4 regions of the Pseudomonas sp. TH37 genome follow, and region 1 is predicted to be linked to each of the others. Evidence: predicted binding sites of a transcription regulator. Region 1 holds the regulator's gene; each other region holds the start of a gene.
What was found. The regulator FliA, encoded in region 1, starts transcription of late flagellar genes. The targets are predictions, from matches to a motif close to CTAAAGTTTNNNNNNNNNNNGCCGNTAA.
Positions count from the first base shown of each region.

Region 2: the regulator FliA is predicted to act here: its motif matches at 2,075-2,102, upstream of JFU11_RS17120 (methyl-accepting chemotaxis protein).
Region 3: the regulator FliA is predicted to act here: its motif matches at 1,997-2,024, upstream of JFU11_RS20965 (methyl-accepting chemotaxis protein).
Region 4: the regulator FliA is predicted to act here: its motif matches at 2,069-2,096, upstream of flgM (flagellar biosynthesis anti-sigma factor FlgM).

Region 1 covers NZ_JAEKFD010000001.1:385,789-390,152, forward strand. Annotated here, with positions in the region: gene JFU11_RS01840 (chemotaxis protein CheA) at 1-1,071, opposite strand, end outside; gene JFU11_RS01845 (protein phosphatase CheZ) at 1,125-1,913, opposite strand; gene JFU11_RS01850 (chemotaxis response regulator CheY) at 1,944-2,315, opposite strand; gene fliA (RNA polymerase sigma factor FliA) at 2,484-3,224, opposite strand; gene fleN (flagellar synthesis regulator FleN) at 3,221-4,051, opposite strand; gene flhF (flagellar biosynthesis protein FlhF) at 4,168-4,364, opposite strand, start outside.
Region 2 covers NZ_JAEKFD010000006.1:138,033-142,396, forward strand. Annotated here, with positions in the region: gene tatB (Sec-independent protein translocase protein TatB) at 1-429, shown strand, start outside; gene tatC (twin-arginine translocase subunit TatC) at 426-1,220, shown strand; gene JFU11_RS17115 (16S rRNA (uracil(1498)-N(3))-methyltransferase) at 1,217-1,924, shown strand; gene JFU11_RS17120 (methyl-accepting chemotaxis protein) at 2,144-4,060, shown strand; gene mdoH (glucans biosynthesis glucosyltransferase MdoH) at 4,244-4,364, opposite strand, start outside.
Region 3 covers NZ_JAEKFD010000008.1:290,086-294,449, forward strand. Annotated here, with positions in the region: gene JFU11_RS20950 (phospholipid carrier-dependent glycosyltransferase) at 1-332, shown strand, start outside; gene JFU11_RS20955 (phosphatase PAP2 family protein) at 283-1,146, opposite strand; gene JFU11_RS20960 (hypothetical protein) at 1,181-1,852, opposite strand; gene JFU11_RS20965 (methyl-accepting chemotaxis protein) at 2,113-4,032, shown strand; gene JFU11_RS20970 (glyoxalase superfamily protein) at 4,140-4,364, opposite strand, start outside.
Region 4 covers NZ_JAEKFD010000001.1:549,390-553,753, forward strand. Annotated here, with positions in the region: gene cheR (protein-glutamate O-methyltransferase CheR) at 1-133, opposite strand, end outside; gene JFU11_RS02605 (chemotaxis protein CheV) at 180-1,112, opposite strand; gene flgA (flagellar basal body P-ring formation chaperone FlgA) at 1,194-1,955, shown strand; gene flgM (flagellar biosynthesis anti-sigma factor FlgM) at 2,133-2,459, shown strand; gene JFU11_RS02620 (flagellar protein FlgN) at 2,508-2,975, shown strand; gene JFU11_RS02625 (flagellar brake protein) at 3,064-3,810, shown strand; gene JFU11_RS02630 (MFS transporter) at 3,876-4,364, opposite strand, start outside.

The DNA.
Region 1 (4,364 bases):
GCTGGCCGGTTTTTCTGGTGGTGGCGCAGACGGGGCACGAGCAGGCGCCGGTGCGGCAGCGGCAGCAGGCTTGGGCGCTTGGGCTTTTGGTTCAGGCGCTTTGGCAACAGGTGCCGGCGCCGCAGCCTTGACGACTGGGGTTGCTACGACGGAAGCAGCAGAACCGGTGCCCACTTCAGTGAACTTGCCCTTGCCATGCAATTCGTCGAGCAGCGATTCGAACTCATGATCCGAGATCAGATCGCTGCCGGCCGCTTTAGCAGTTGGCGCAGCCGGGGCCGGGGCCGAAGCAATCGCCGACTCCAGCGCATCGACGGCAAAGTTGCCTTTGCCGTGCAGCTGATCGAGCAGTGCTTCGAACTCGTCGTCGGTAATGTCGGAGCTGTCGCCTGCCGCTTTCGGGGCTGCCGGTGCGGTAGGCGCTGCGACCACTGCATCGGCGGCGAACTGGCCTTTGCCGTGCAATTGATCGAGCAACGACTCGAACTCGGCATCGGTGATTTCGTCGCTGGTCGCCGCATCGGCGGCAGGCGGAGCAACCACAGGCGCCTCGGCCTGAGCCTTGACGGCATTCAGCGAGTCCAGCAGTTGTTCGAATTCGTTATCGGTGATGTCACCTGACTCGCTTTCGGCGGCGGGTGCTTGCATCACTTCAGCGACAGGTGCCGCTTCATCGGCAGTTTGCGGCTCGGCCAGGCGGGCCAGAGCAGCCAGCAATTCAGGTGTGGCAGCCGTGATCGGGCTGCGTTCGCGGACTTCGCTGAACATGCTGTTCACCGCGTCCAATGCTTCGAGAACCACGTCCATCAGTTCCGAGTCGACGCGTCGTTCACCCTTGCGCAGGATGTCGAACACGTTCTCGGCGATGTGACAGCACTCCACCAGCTCGTTGAGCTGGAGGAAGCCGGCGCCCCCTTTTACAGTGTGAAAACCGCGAAAAATTGCATTGAGCAAATCCGCATCATCCGGTCGGCTTTCAAGCTCGACCAGCTGTTCGGACAGTTGCTCTAGAATCTCGCCGGCCTCAACCAGGAAATCCTGAAGGATCTCTTCATCGGCGCCGAAGCTCATTAAGGGGGTGCTCCTGAGGTCTAAAAACCTAAAAAACCTAAAATGCTAAAACTCTAAAATCCTAGGCTGGATAACAAATCGTCCACATCGTCCTGACCGGACACAACGTCTTCTCTTTTATCGGCATGAATCTGCGGACCTTCACCCTGAGAGAGATGTTTTTGTGGATCTTTTTCAGCCAGCATCGCATCACGGTCATGTTCGATACCCGCAAAGCGGTCTACCTGGCTGGCCATGAGCACGAGCTTGAGCAGATTGCTTTCAACTTCGGTGACCAACTGGGTCACGCGTTTGATCACCTGACCGGTGAGGTCCTGGTAATCCTGGGCCAGCAGAATGTCGTTGAGGTTGCTCGACACGACGCGGTTGTCTTCAGTGCTGCGTGTCAGGAAACTGTCGACGCGCCGGGCCAGTTCGCGGAACTCTTCAGCCCCGACTTCGCGACGCATGAACCGCCCCCAATCCGTGCTCAGCGCCTGAGCTTCGTCGCTCAGGCTGTTGATCAGCGGCGTGGCGTTTTCCACCAGGTCCATGGTGCGGTTGGCTGCGGCCTCGGTCAGCTTGACCACATAACCCAGGCGCTCGGTGGCATCCGTGATCTGAGACACTTCCTCGGCTTGCGGCATGTGCGGGTCAATCTGAAAGTTGACGATCGCGCTATGCAGCTCGCGGGTGAGCTTGCCCACTTCCTGGTACAGGCCGCGGTCACGGGTCTGGTTGAGCTCATGGATCAGTTGCACAGCGTCGCCGAACCTGCCTTTTTCAAGGCTCTCGACCAGTTCGACCGCGTGTTTTTTCAGGGTCGATTCAAAATCGCCCTGTGAAGATTCGTTATGCTCCATAGCTCCCCCGTGACGGACTGGCTTTGCACATCAACCGATGCGTTCGAAGATCTTTTCAATCTTGTCTTTCAACGCCTGAGCTGTGAATGGCTTGACCACATAGCCGTTCACACCCGCCTGAGCGGCTTCGATGATTTGCTCGCGCTTGGCTTCGGCCGTGACCATCAACACCGGCAGGTGTTTGAGTTTTTCATCGGCACGCACGTGGCGCAGCAGATCAATACCGGTCATGCCGGGCATGTTCCAGTCCGTTACCAGAAAGTCGATGCTCCCGCTGTTGAGGACCGGAATCGCGGTAATACCGTCATCCGCCTCGACCGTGTTGGTGAACCCAAGGTCACGCAACAGGTTTTTTATGATCCGCCGCATCGTTGAGAAGTCATCAACGATGAGGATTTTCATATTCTTGTCCAATTCGACCTCCAAGCAGTCTTAAAACGCGCGCAGCACCTGAACGCGCCGTTCAATCAATTCGGCGTAACACTCAACAGTTGTATGGATTACAACGGGCCGTGGCTGACGCAGCAAAATGCCGTACCAACCTCGTTCGCAGTGTCCCCACACTGCCTGTCAGCGCGCTCGCCACTCCCCCAAACGCCCCCGCAAACGGGCCGCGCACTGGCTGTGTAACTGGCTGACCCGCGATTCGCTGACCCCCAGGACCTCACCGATTTCCTTGAGATTCAACTCTTCGTCGTAGTACAGCGCCAACACCAGTCGCTCACGCTCCGGCAAATTGGCAATCGCGTCCGCCAGCGCCGCCTGGAAGCGTTCATCTTCCAGATCGCGTGACGGCTCGAGATGAGCACTGGCGCCATCCTCATGCAGCCCTTCGTGTTCGCCGTCCTGCAACAGATCGTCGAAACTGAATAACCGGCTACCGAGGGTGTCGTTCAAAATCCCGTAATAATCGTCGAGACTCAATTGGAGTTCGGCCGCAACCTCATGATCTTTAGCGTCACGGCCGGTTTTAGCTTCAATCGAGCGAATCGCGTCGCTGACCATGCGGGTATTGCGGTGAACCGAACGTGGCGCCCAGTCCCCCTTGCGCACTTCATCGAGCATCGCGCCGCGGATTCGAATGCCCGCGTACGTCTCGAAACTCGCGCCTTTGCTGGCGTCGTATTTGGTTGATACTTCAAGCAGGCCGATCATCCCGGCCTGGATCAGGTCTTCGACCTGGACACTGGCCGGCAAACGCGCCAGCAAGTGGTAGGCAATGCGTTTGACCAGTGGCGCGTAACGCTCGATCAGCTCGTACTGCGCGTCACGTGCCGACTTCTTGTAGAGGTTGTAGCCACTGGCTGTCATAGGACGGGTCCTGCCGTTTGTTGCACGAGGCGCTCGACGAAAAACTCCAGGTGCCCGCGCGGGTTGGCCGGCAGTGGCCAGGTATCGACCTTCTGCGCAATGGCCTTGAACGCCAGGGCGCACTTGGAACGCGGGAAGGCTTCGTAGACGGCACGCTGCTTCTGCACGGCCTTGCGCACGCTTTCGTCGTAAGGCACCGCACCGACGTATTGCAAGGCGACGTCGAGGAAACGATCCGTGACCTTGGTCAATTTGGCGAACAGGTTGCGGCCTTCCTGCGGGCTCTGCGCCATGTTGGCCAGGACGCGGAAACGATTCATGCCGTAGTCGCGGTTAAGCAGTTTGATCAGCGCGTAGGCGTCAGTGATCGAAGTCGGCTCGTCGCACACCACCAGCAAGACCTCTTGTGCTGCGCGGACGAAACTGACCACCGAGTCACCAATGCCCGCGGCGGTGTCGATCACCAATACGTCGAGATTGTCGCCGATGTCGCTGAAGGCCTGGATCAGGCCGGCATGCTGGGCCGGGCTCAGATGAACCATGCTCTGGGTGCCGGATGCGGCCGGAACGATGCGAATGCCGCCGGGCCCTTGCAACAGCACGTCGCGCAGCTCACAGCGGCCTTCGATCACGTCGGCCAGGGTACGTTTGGGTGTCAGCCCCAGCAGGACGTCGACGTTCGCCAGCCCCAGATCGGCATCCAGCAGCATGACGCGCCGGCCGAGCTCAGCTAGAGCCAGGGACAAGTTCACTGACACGTTAGTCTTCCCGACGCCACCTTTGCCGCCGGTCACCGCGATCACCTGTACGGGATGCATGCTGCCCATGTTATTTCTTTACCTTGTCTTGCATAGACGGAGGCCACATTACTGGCTGCGCGTTCAGCGACTGAACAATGCATGGCAGACCATCGATGTAGGTACAAAAAATGTTCATTAATACCTCAGCCAACCTGCTTGGTCGGGCTGTGGTAAATATCAGCGAACATATCAGCCATGGCTTCTTCGCTGGGTTCTTCCTGCATTTGCACGCTAACGGCGCGGCTGACCAACTGATGACGACGCGGCAGATGTAAATCATCCGGAATCCGCGGGCCATCAGTCAGATAAGCCACCGGCAATTCATGACTGATGGCCAGGC
Region 2 (4,364 bases), on a different contig from region 1:
TTCTCTGAATTGCTGCTTGTCGGCCTCGTCGCCCTGTTGGTGCTGGGCCCCGAGCGTCTGCCGGGCGCTGCGCGCACCGCCGGCCTGTGGGTTGGGCGGCTGAAGCGCAGCTTCAACGCGATCAAACAAGAAGTTGAACGTGAAATCGGTGCCGACGAGATTCGCCGGCAACTGCACAACGAGCACATTCTGTCCCTGGAGCAGGAGGCGCGGAAGATTTTCACGCCAACTCAGCAGGAGCCGACGCTGGTGGAACCTGTCGCGACGCAGACGATTCATGCGCCAGCGGCTGAGGCTATGCCGGTGGCTGCAGCCGCTGAACCTGCACCTGCACCTGCACCTGCAACTCCAGTAGAACCTGTTGCTCCTGCCGCCGCGCCGACAACACCGGCGCCTCACGACACCACTTTGCCGCCGCGAGCCCCATGAGCGATCTCCCCGAAAACGACCAGCACATGCCGCTGGTTTCGCACCTCACCGAGTTGCGCACTCGCCTGCTGCGTTGCGTAGCGGCGATCTTCATCATCTTCGCCGGGTTGTTCGCCTTCACCCAGCAGATCTACACCTTCGTCTCCACGCCGCTGCGTCAGTACCTGCCGGCCGGTGCGACAATGATCGCCACCGACGTGTCCTCGCCATTCCTGACGCCGCTGAAACTGACCATGATGGTCTCGCTGTTCCTGGCGATCCCGGTGATTCTGCATCAGATCTGGGGCTTCATCGCACCGGGCCTGTACAAGCATGAGAAGCGCATCGCCGTGCCCTTGCTGGTATCGAGCATCATGCTGTTCTATACCGGCATGGCGTTCGCCTATTACCTGGTGTTCCCGCTGATCTTCAAGTTCTTCGCCGCCGCCACCCCGGCCGGCGTGGAAATGATGACCGACATCAGCAGCTACCTCGATTTCGTCATGACGCTGTTCTTCGCCTTCGGCGTGGCGTTCGAGATTCCGGTGGCTGTGGTGCTGCTGGTGTGGATCGGCGTGGTCAACGTCGCCTACCTGAAGAAAATCCGCCCGTACGTGATCATTGGCTGCTTCGTGGTCGGCATGATTCTGACGCCACCGGACATCTTCTCGCAGACGCTGTTGGCCGTACCGATGTGGCTGCTGTTCGAGATCGGCATCCTGTTCGGTAGCCTGATCAGCAAGCGCGGCGAACACCCGGACGATCAGCCGGCTGACGATCACAACGACCAGCCGCCAGCGACTCAAGCGTGAACCTGCTGCTCCTCGAAGAGGCCGACTTCATTGCGGCCGACCGGGCGATTCTGCGCGATCGCCGGTTGACTCATATGCAGGAAGTCCACCGCTCGGTGGTGGGCGACAGCCTGCGGGTCGGGCGTATCGGCGGCCTGATGGGCTCGGCCGAGTTGCTGCGCCTGGACGCCGATGAAGCCGAGTTGCGCGTCACCCTCGACCAGCCGCCACCGGCCAAGCTGCCACTGACTTTGGTGCTGGCGCTGCCGCGACCGAAAATGCTCCGTCGGGTGTTTCAGACCGTGGCCGCCATGGGTGTGCCGCGCATCGTGCTGGTGAACAGCTATCGCGTTGAGAAGAGCTTCTGGCAAACCCCATTCCTGGAACCCGAGGCGATTCGCGAGCAGTTGATCCTGGGTCTTGAACAGGCTCGCGACAGCGTGCTGCCGGAAGTCGTCATCGAGAAGCGCTTCAAGCCCTTTGTCGAAGATCGTTTGCCGGCCATTACCGAAGGCACCCTCGGTCTGGTCGGCCATCCCGGTAACTACCCGCCCTGCCCTCGTGGCCTGAACGAACCCGTGACCCTGGCCATCGGCCCCGAAGGCGGCTGGATTCCCTACGAAATCGATTTGCTGGGCAAGGCCGGCCTGCAACCGGTGCAACTTGGCGACCGCATCCTGCGAGTCGAAACCGCGGTCACTGCGCTGCTGGCACGCCTCTTCTAACCCCAGACACTTACCCTGTGGCGAGGGAGCTTGCTCCCGCTCGGCTGCGAAGCAGTCGTAAAACCGGTGAATGCGGTCTTGCTGGTAAAAAGCGGTGGCCGCTTCGCGCCCAAGCGGGAGCAAGCTCCCTCGCCACAAGTGTTTACTCGCCTACAGATCCCTGCCAGCCGGCCGATACAGTTCCCATAAAACCGATTAATGGTCCGAGGGAGTTGCAGCATGTACCGTTGGCTAGCCGAGAAACTGGGAAACGTAAGCGTCAATCGCAAACTAGGTATCGGCTTCGGTCTGGTGCTGCTTCTGACCTTGTTGATCACCTTCACCGGCTGGACCGGTCTGAGCGGTGTGATCAGCCGTGGCGATACGCTTGGGTTTATTTCCAGCCTCAATGAGCTGACCAAAGACCTGCGCCTCGCCCGCATGGATTACGACATGCGCCGTGGCGAACAAGGCCCGGGCGCTGTCAACGAGCTGATCGGCCAACTCGAAACCGGCCTGAAAACCGCCCGCACGCTGATCGAACAGCCTGCCGACGTGGCAATGATCGACCAACAATTGGCCGCGGTCAGCGAATACAAACGCGCCTTCGCTGATATGACTCAGGCCACCGCTACCCGCGAAAATGCTCGCAGCAAACTGGGCGCCACCGCCGATAACGCCGTGGCCCGTGTCGCCGAAGTCGAAAATTCCTTGTTGCAAGGCGACAGCGTCGCTCAGTTCAACAGCGTGATCGACCTGAGCAAGCTGATCCAGCAAGCGCGTTTCCAGGTCCGCGGCTATACCTACAGCGGCAAACCCGAGGCCGAGCAGCCTGCGCTGGACGCCATTGGCAACGCTCTGAAAAACCTCGAAAGCCTGCCGTCTCAACTGCCGGAACAACACATCGATAACCTGCAACAGGCGACCGACTCACTCAAAGCCTATCGCGCGGCTGTCAGCCAGTTCCGCGACTCCCAGGTCGCCAGCGCTGCCGCCCTCAAACGCATGAGCACGCAAGGCGACATTCTGCTCGACCTCAGCAAAAAGCTCACAGTCTCGCAAACCGTCGTGCGTGACACCGATGCGGCACACGCCAAAAACTTGTTGCTGATGGCCACCGTCCTCGCGTCGGCCTTTGGCTTGTTCGCGGCTTGGGCCATCACTCGCCAGATCGTCATTCCGCTGAGCCAGACCCTCAAAGTGGCCGAGCGTGTCGCCGCGGGCGACCTGACTCACAACCTGACGTCCGAACGCCGGGACGAACTGGGTCAGTTACAGCGCGCCATGCAGAGCATGACCCTGGGCCTGCGAGATCTGATCGGTGGCATCAGCGATGGCGTGACCCAAATCGCCAGCGCCGCTGAAGAGCTGTCCGCCGTCACTGAGCAGACCAGCGCCGGGGTCAACAGCCAGAAGGTCGAGACCGATCAGGTGGCCACCGCCATGCACGAAATGACCGCCACGGTGCAGGAAGTCGCGCGTAACGCCGAGGAAGCATCCGAAGCTGCCGTCGCCGCCGACCAGCAGGCCCGCGAGGGTGACCGGGTGGTTGGCGAAGCCATCGCCCAGATCGAGCGCCTGGCTACCGAAGTCGGTAACTCCACCGAAGCCATGGGGCATCTGAAGCGCGAAAGCGACAAGATCGGCAGCGTGCTCGACGTGATCAAGTCCGTGGCCCAGCAAACCAACCTGTTGGCGCTCAACGCCGCCATCGAAGCCGCCCGCGCCGGTGAAGCCGGGCGCGGTTTTGCGGTGGTCGCTGACGAAGTCCGCAGCCTGGCCCAGCGCACCCAGAAGTCCACCGAAGAAATCGAAGAGTTGATCGTCGGCCTGCAAACCGGCACTCAGCAAGTCGCGACCATCATGGACAACAGCCGCAGCCTGACCGACAGCAGCGTCGAACTGACCCGTCGCGCCGGCAGCTCGCTGGAAAGCATCACCCGCACCGTGTCGGCGATCCAGTCGATGAACCAGCAGATCGCCGCCGCTGCCGAGCAACAGAGCGCAGTGGCCGAAGAGATCAACCGTAGCGTGCTGAACGTGCGTGATGTGTCCGAGCAGACCTCGGCCGCCAGTGAAGAGACCGCGGCCTCCAGCGTCGAACTGGCGCGGTTGGGGACGCATTTGCAGATGCTGGTGGGGCGGTTCAAGGTTTGAGCTGATGCGGGCATCCCGGTTCGCTTGAAACCGGGGTGATGCAATCGCGGGCAAGCCCGCTCCCACAGGATCTGTGCCGAACACAAAGTTGGGTTCAGTCAGATCAACTGTATGAGGCGTTCCCGGCAGCGCGTGGGAATGATCATCAGCCAAAAAAAAACCCCGCTTTCGCGGGGTTTTTCATTAGGCCAACTGAGGCTGCACGCTCACAGGCTTGAGCGGCAGCAGCGGCGCATGGGGATCGGCATCCACCGATGTGCGCCAGGCTTGTAGCCACTCGGCATGACCTTCGTTCCAGACTTGC
Region 3 (4,364 bases), on a different contig from region 1:
TCGGTGGTTACCTTGCCGCCGCTCAATGGGCATTGCCTCATGCCGATCGCAAACTGTCCTTCCTGCCGCTGACGGAGCAGATTCAGACGTTGCGGGCCAGCGGGCAACAGGTCGCGTTGTTTCAGGCCAACGAACGGGTGGGCGGCGCCAGCGTGTTCTATACCCAACGCGTGCTTGAGGGCCTGGATACCGAGGCGCAACTGCATGAGTTTCTGCGTGCTTCACCTTCCAATGTGGCGCTCATGGCCGGCTCACATGAACCCGCCGCGCCCTTGAAGGTGCTCAAGACCATGAAGGTGGGACGTCAGGCTTACTACTTTGTAACCCTGTAAACGGCTCAACAACAGGTGACGCAGCCTTCTGCAGTACAGGCAGCTCCAGCCGCGCCCGCCCATAGAACGCCAATGCCGTGAGCAAACATGCCAGCCATACAAAGATTCCGGCCCAGAAGGTGTGGGACATGTAGTGCCACCCCTGTAGAACCCGCGTCGTGCCATAGACGAAACCGAGCAGCAGCGACCCGTGCATCAACGCTTTGGAATACCGCCAGCGATAGCGGCGCGCCACGAAGTACAGCGCGAGCATGGTGAAGCCGCCCGACGCATGCCCACCCGGCCAGCAGCGACCGTCGCCGGCGACTTTCAGCAGATCGAAATTCTGGTACCACTCCTTGTGTTCGATTTTCCCGGCGTACTGAGTCGTTTCGACCGGGCAATACACGCTGGTGTGGCCCTTGAGGTAATGGATAACGCCAGTGCTGATGGAAAACGCGAACACCACATACAAGAAGTCCCGACGGTGTTTACTGGCAAACCGAAGCACCGGCGCGACTTTGATTTTTTCCAGGAACGCGATGATCTTCGAATGTTTTTCAGCCTTCAGGCGCGGCCAGAGAAACGACAGCAAAGCGCCAATCATCGCGACCTCACCAGTCCAGTTCGGGATGATCCGCGCCCATTTATGAGTGATTTTTTCGAACAGATGGACATGCTGTAACGGAAACAACCGTGTGGCCGGATCATAGAAAAGATCGCTGAAGGCGATGTCTATCTTGGTCATGTCAAACAGCAGGAACACCACGACCGCGCAGGCCAGCGGAATACCGAAGTTCACCCAGTAAAAGCGGTAACGGGAAGCAGTCAGCATCGTACGTCCAGATCCAGAGGGATGATGGTGAGGCTCATTCAGTGGTCACCGAATGCCAGTCGGAGGCTTCGATGAAACCGAGCATGCGCGGCGGCTGAGACTTTTTGGCTGAGATAAACAGAGAAGCGCCATAACCCAAGGTCTCGGTCGATAACTTGAGATCTTTTTCGAGTTGCGCCATGCATTCGCTGTGGGTCACCAGAATCAGGTTGCGTCCAGCCACCTTGTGCGCCAAGGCATCGCGCAGCATGTTGCCTCTGCAGTGGACCAACCAGTCTTCGCCGACGCCGACCTTGTTGAACATGTAACCGGCGGTTTGCGCCGTGCGCATCACCGGGCTGTTGTAGATGTCGGCCCGATCCAGCCCCAGATGCTCGAACTGCGCGCCGACACTCACCGCCACGCTGCGGGAGCGATCGGTGATGCCATCGTTGCCGATCAGGCAGGCGGCCGTGGAGTGATCACAACGCTCGACGTGGCGGACCAGCACGATCATGTCGCCCTTGGCCCAACCGGTCGCCAACACGCGGGCACCCGCCACGTTGCCATGGGCCAGGTCAGGGACGGCGGCGGGTCGCAACAGCCACACGGTCAGCGGAATAACCAACAAGGCAGATGCCAGTACAACCGCGGCGTTTCGATAACGGGCCAAACGGCTCAGATCGATCGAGCGTTTTATCCCGAACAGACTCAGTCTCAATTCCACATCAAGCCGCCTCGCCGGTATGCACCATTGTGATTCGATGTCGCGAGGGTAAAGAGGCGCGCGTCGGCAGCCGGTGAAACCCATGTGAAAAAAAGATTAAAACGCGCCCAAAAATCTTGTTACAGAATCCGTCCAACAAAATCCTTTCAGCTCTCGCGATTGCCGCCGATATAGACCTGCTAACCCTTTGCTGGCTCTTAAAACAACAATCTTCCAGCCAACCGACGATCAAGAAGCACAACGTTCCTGGAGGAATATTGATGAATAGCTGGTTCGGTAATATCAGCGTGAACCTGAAATTGGGCTTGGGATTCGGCCTGGTCCTGGCGCTGACCTGCGTCCTCGCCTTGACCGGCTGGACGAGCCTGGGCGGGTTGATTGACCGCAGCAACTGGATGAGCGACATCACTCAGCTCAACGCCGGCCTGACCAAGCTGCGCGTAGTTCGCCTGCAATACATGCTGACCAACGGCGACGAAACCGCCGCACAGAATGTGCAGACCACCCTCGACGGCTTCGTCGCTCAGCAACAAGCGTTGCTGTCGAGTTTCAAGAGCCCGGAAAACGTCAAGCTGCTCAAAGAGCAGAGCGCGACCATCAGCGCTTACCAGATATCCCTGAACAAAATGCGCAGCGCCTACCGCACCGGTAACAGCGCCCGCGACGCCATGGGCGCCAATGCTGAAACTGCCAGTAAGTTGATTGAAGCGATCAGCACCCGCGTGCAGCAAATGCCCCTGAGCGACCAACGTTTCGAACAGTTTCAGGCCATCACCGCAGCCAAGGAAGCATTCATCCTGGCTCGCTACGAAGTGCGTGGCTACACCGCCAACACCAACGCCGAGACCGAGCAAAAAGCCGTCGGCCAACTGGACACGGCCATCGCTAGCCTGAAGCAACTCAACGTGTATTTCGCCGAGACCCAGCAAGATGCTCTGCACCAGCTGGAAACCGCGCTGAGCAACTACCGCAGCGCCTTGCAAGCATATAAAGCCGCCAACTCCGATGCGGTGCAGGCGCGCAAGGAAATGACCGATCAGGGCGCCGCCATCGTGACCCTGAGCGACCACCTGTATCAGATCCAGCTCGACCGTCGCGACGCCGAAAGCGCCCAGGCCCGCACGCTGCAACTGATCAGCACCTTGCTGGCGTTGCTAGTGGGCGTCATTGCCGCCGTAATCATCACCCGTCAGATCACCGGCCCGTTGCGCGATACCCTGGCCGTGGTCGAACGCATCGCCAGCGGCGATCTGTCCCAAGACGTCAAAGTGACCCGTCGCGACGAACTCGGCGTGTTGCAGCAAGGCATCGCACGCATGGGCGTGACCCTGCGCGATTTGATCAGCGGTATCCGCGATGGCGTCACCCAGATCGCCAGCGCTGCCGAAGAACTGTCGGCCGTGACCGAGCAAACCAGCGCCGGGGTCAACAGCCAGAAGATCGAGACCGATCAGGTGGCCACCGCCATGCACGAGATGACTGCCACGGTGCAGGAAGTCGCGCGCAACGCTGAAGAAGCGTCCCAAGCCGCTGCCGCCGCTGACGGTGAAGCGCGCGAAGGCGATAAAGTGGTCAACGAAGCCATCGCCCAGATCGAGCGCCTGGCCAGCGAAGTGGCGCGCTCCACCGAAGCCATGAGCGTGCTGCAGCAGGAAAGCGACAAGATCGGCAGCGTCATGGACGTTATCAAAGCCGTGGCCGAACAGACCAACCTGCTGGCCCTCAACGCCGCCATCGAAGCGGCCCGTGCCGGTGAAGCCGGTCGCGGTTTTGCCGTGGTGGCCGACGAAGTTCGTGGCCTGGCCCAACGCACGCAGAAATCCACCGAAGAAATCGAAGGCCTGGTGGCCGGTCTGCAGAACGGTACCCAACAAGTGTCGGCCGTGATGAACAACAGCCGCGCCCTGACCGACAGCAGCGTGGCGCTGACCCGCAAGGCCGGCGTGTCACTGGAAAACATCACCCGCACCGTGTCGAACATCCAGTCGATGAACCAGCAGATCGCTGCCGCCGCCGAGCAACAAAGCGCCGTGGCCGAAGAGATCAGCCGCAGCATCATCAACGTACGCGACGTGTCCGAACAGACCGCCGCCGCCAGCGACGAAACAGCTGCGTCCAGTGTCGAACTGGCGCGGTTGGGTAATCAGTTGCAGATGATGGTGAGCCACTTCCGCGTTTGACGTTCAGTCAGCGGTGAATGACAGATCCATTCGCGGGCAAGCCTCGCTCCTACAGGGATTGCACATTACCTGTGGGAGCGGGCTTGCCCGCGAAGGCTGTCTAACGCTTAGACACTAATCGCATTGGTAAACACCAACCGATTCCCGAACGGGTCGGCCACCGTCATGTCCTGACTGCCCCATGGCATCGCCTGAATCTGTGGGCGAGCGAAAGAATATTCCTTGGCCAGCAATTGCTGCTGGAACGACTCTAGCTCATCCGTCTCGATGCGCAGCGCCGAGCCCGGTGTCGCGTCACCGTGGTGCTCGGACAGGTGCAGCACGCATTCGCC
Region 4 (4,364 bases), 160 kb from region 1:
TGATGCCCTGCTGTTCCATCAGTTTGTTGAGACGGCTCGAGACCAGGTATTGCTTGTTTTCACCGAGCAAAATGCCACAGGCTTTTTCCAGGAATACCCGGAACTGTTCGAAATCCAAATTACCTGTAGACAAAGATGCCGCCTCTTAAATCGTGTTGACCGCCAGGGGCAGAAGGCCCCTAGCTGTTATCTGCTGCTTTGATCCGGTCGACTACCCGGGATGCCAGGTCATCAGGACGGAATTTGGCCAGGAAGTCATCGGCACCGACCTTCTTGACCATCGCCTGATTGAACACACCCGACAACGAAGTATGCAGGATGATATGCAGCTTTTGCATGCGCGGGTCGTTGCGGATCTCGGCCGTCAGGGTGTACCCGTCCATCTCCGGCATCTCGATGTCGGAAATCATCATCAGGAACTCTTCTTCCGGCTTCTTGCCTTCGTCGACCAGCTTGCGCAGGTAATCCAGCGCTTGCCGACCGTCGTTCAACGCCACCACTTCGACGCCGACCGTTTGCAGGCAACGGGTCACCTGCTTGCGTGCCACCGACGAGTCATCGACCGTCAGCACGCGCAAGGACAACGCCTTGTGCTGAGTCTCGACATCCACCACGCCCACCGAAATCGCTTCCGGCGTAGGCGCCACTTCTGCCAGCACCTTCTCGACGTCGATGATTTCGACTAACTGATTGTCGACCCGAGTCACAGCCGTCAGGTAGTGATCGCGCCCGGTGCCCTTGGGTGGCGGATGAATCTCCTCCCAGTTCATGTTGACGATGCGCTCCACCGACCGAACCAGGAAACCCTGGGTCTTGGTGTTGTACTCCGTGATGATCACGAAGGGATTGCTTTGATCTTTCAGCGCTCCGGAACCGGTCGCCATCGCCAGATCCAGAATCGGAATGGTCGCCCCCCGAATATTTGCCACACCGCACACGACAGGACTGGACTTGGGCATCAGGGTCAGCTTGGGGCATTGCAGCACCTCACGAACCTTGAACACGTTGATCCCATACAGCTGCTGGCCGTCAAGACGGAACAACAACAGCTCAAGGCGATTCTGCCCTACCAGTTGCGTGCGCTGGTTCACCGAATCCATTACACCAGCCATGCCCAGACTCCTACACCAACGCTAAGTGTGTTGCGACGCACATTCATGACTAAACGGCACGGCGCTTGCTTTTTAACTCTTATGAACACAGAACCGACATTTTTCCGACGCCTGACATCAACCTGTCGCAGATTGCTCTGCGCGGTGTCGGCCGCTTGCCTGTTCAACGCTGGCAGCCCTGTCCTTGCTGACGCGGTTACCTTGCCTGACATGCTTATCGGCGTCACTCAGGGCTTTCTTGAATTCACCGTAGAAGACTATCTGGCCACGAGTCAAACACAAGGACGCTACGAGATCGAGGTCAACCAACTCGATCCGCGCCTGCGCATGCCTATGTGCGACAAGGAATTGACAGCCACCCTCGAGAGCCCCGCGAGGCCTCTGGGTCGGGTCACGGTCAAGGTTCGCTGCGACGGCGCCTCCCCCTGGACAGTCTTCGTACCCGCTCAAGTACGGCTGTTTCGCGACATCGTGACCACCACTCGCCCCCTCAAGCGCACAGGGATTATCGAGCCTCAGGACGTAACCCTTCGCGAACGCGATATCAGCTTGATAAATCAGGGTTTTCTGACCTCCGTCGATGAGGCGATCGGACAAAAACTTACCCGACCAATGGTCGCCGATCAGGTCATTACCCTGGTGCACCTCGAACAGGCGGAAGTGATTCGCAAGGGCGATCAGGTGGTGATTACCGCCCGCAGTGGTACGCTCAGTGTACGTATGCCGGGTGAAGCGTTGTCCAACGGCGGCATGAGCGAACAGATTCGCGTGAAAAACCTTAACTCCCAGCGGGTCATCAAGGCGCAAGTCACCGCGCCCGGCCAGGTGGAAGTTTCTATGTGAGCGGCCATGCAGGGCTCTGTGTCGTGAAGATATGGCGCGCCACTCGCCTGTTCCCTAAACTGTGCCGCATGCAGGACACGTGCTGGCGCATGCAAGCTCATTGATAAATGGGCCTAAAGTTTTCCGGGGAAGAGCCGAAAACATGGCAAGCGTCCAAATACCCAGAGGTTTTTTGTCATGGTCATCGATTTCAGTCGTTTAAACAGCTCCTCGTCACTTACGGGCAGTACACGTACCAGCGCTGCGAAGGAAACCGCCGAAGCCGGCCAATCCACGCCGCTGAATACCCCGGCCGAACAGGCCAGTACCACCAAAAGCGGGGAATCGGTACACCTCAGTAATGAGGCTCAACAGTTGCAGAAGGTCACTGACAAGCTGCGCGATCAGCCTGCCGTCGACAACGCCCGTGTGGCCGAGTTGAAAGCAGCGATTGCCGATGGCAGCTATAAAGTCGACAGCAACCGTGTAGCCAGCAAACTGCTCAACTTCGAAGCCCAGCGCTAGGCTACGGCCCGCGCCAGGCTTTTGGACGCTTAAAACCCAAGGCCAGCCATGCACGACACTAATTTACTGCAACTGATCATCGACGACTTTGCCCCGGCTCAACACCTGCTGGAGCTGCTGCAAACCGAGTCCCTCGCGCTGCACGGTCGCGACATGCCACTGCTCGAAGACATTCTGGCGCAGAAACAGGCAATGATCATTTTGCTCGAGCAGCATGGCCGCAAGCGCAGTGAAATCCTCACCAGCCTCAACCTGCCGACCAATCGCCAGGGCCTGGAGCAACTTGCCAGCCATTCGAGCATTGGCGACCAATTGCTGGCACAGAGTGACGTGCTGACCGACCTCCTGGCCCAATGCCAGGCCGCCAACGTTAACAATGGCCAGTCGATTCTGGTGCAGCAGGCCGCCACGGCCAACCAGCTGAAAATCCTCACCGGCGGCGAGCCGCCAGCGCTCTACGATGCCCGCGGTTCAACCTCCAAACTCGCAAAACCACGCCCGCTCAGTCAGGCTTGAGCCTTTCAATGAGCACGCTCTATCAAGACGCGACACATGCTGGCAGAATGATGGCCGGTAGTCATATTTGTCTGGAGATTGATATCCCGTGTTCAATGCCTTAAGCGCGGAAGAGGCTACGCAGCCTCCCAAGGTGCTCACCACGCCCTTGGAAATCTCCGGCAATCTGCGACAGCTGCAAGACAGCCATGATCCGCTGATCATCACGTTCCACGAGCGCAGCCAGCGCTTTCAGAGTTATCTGGTGGACGTCGACCGTGACAGCAAGATGATCACTCTGGACGAAATGATCCCTCGCGATGGCGAACGCTTTCTGCTGGCCGGCGAACCGTTCAAGGTCGAAGGCTTTCACGACGGCGTGCGCATCGCCTGGGAAAGCAACGGCCCGCTGACCATCGACGAATCCGGCGATGGCCGCTGCTACCGAGGCGCGCTGCCCGATGAGGTGGTTTATCACCAGCGCCGCAATGCTTTCCGCGCCGCGTTGAAGCTGGCGCAACTGGTCGATGTCGACCTCGGTGGTGAAAAACTCAAGTCGCCCGTCACAGGCAAATTGCTGGACATCTCCGCCACCGGCTGCAAGTTGCGCTTCGAAGGCGACATCACCGCCAGGCTGCAACTGGGCCAGGTCTACGACCGTTTCGTCGCTGCCCTGCCCTTCGGCAGCATGACGGCACCGGTCGAGCTGCGTTACCTGCACTTCGAAGAAAAGATCAACACCACCTTTGCCGGCGTGCGTTTTCACAACATAAGCGGCCTGGTGCAGCGGCAGGTCGAGCGGTTCGTCTATCAGCTTCAGCGCGAAGCGCGGCGCTTCGATAAAGACGACTTCTGAGACGCAACTTCCATAAAAAAACGGGCAGTCCCTTGTGGGGACTGCCCGTTTTTTTTATGCCTTGATCAAGGCCGAGCTTCGGTAAAGCTTTGCTCGCGCCCCGTGTCAGGGTCTTCGGGTTCCGAATCCGTTTCAGGTGCTGATTCGGGCTCGGCATCCGGATTGAAATCAGCCTCCGGGGTGACCGGGTTCTGCATCTGATCCTGCACCACCTGCTCATCGACTCGCGGGTCAAGGCAAGCGACCAGTGGCGAGCTCGACATACTGTCCGGCATGGCCACGTGATGCAGCGGAGCATCGTCTACCTGATGCAGGTTGGTGACCGCTTTCGGACGAATTCGCCACACCAGCACCAAGGCGAAGAAACTGAAGAAGGCATAGAGCATCTGACTGCCGAACAGCTTCATCAACACCCCGGCCACCAACGGCCCGATACTCGCGCCGACGCCGTAGGTCACCAACAGCATCGCCGTCAGCGACACTCGGCGATCACCCTCGACGTGGTCGTTGGAGAACGCCACCGCCAGCGGGTACAGGCAGAACTGCACCAACGA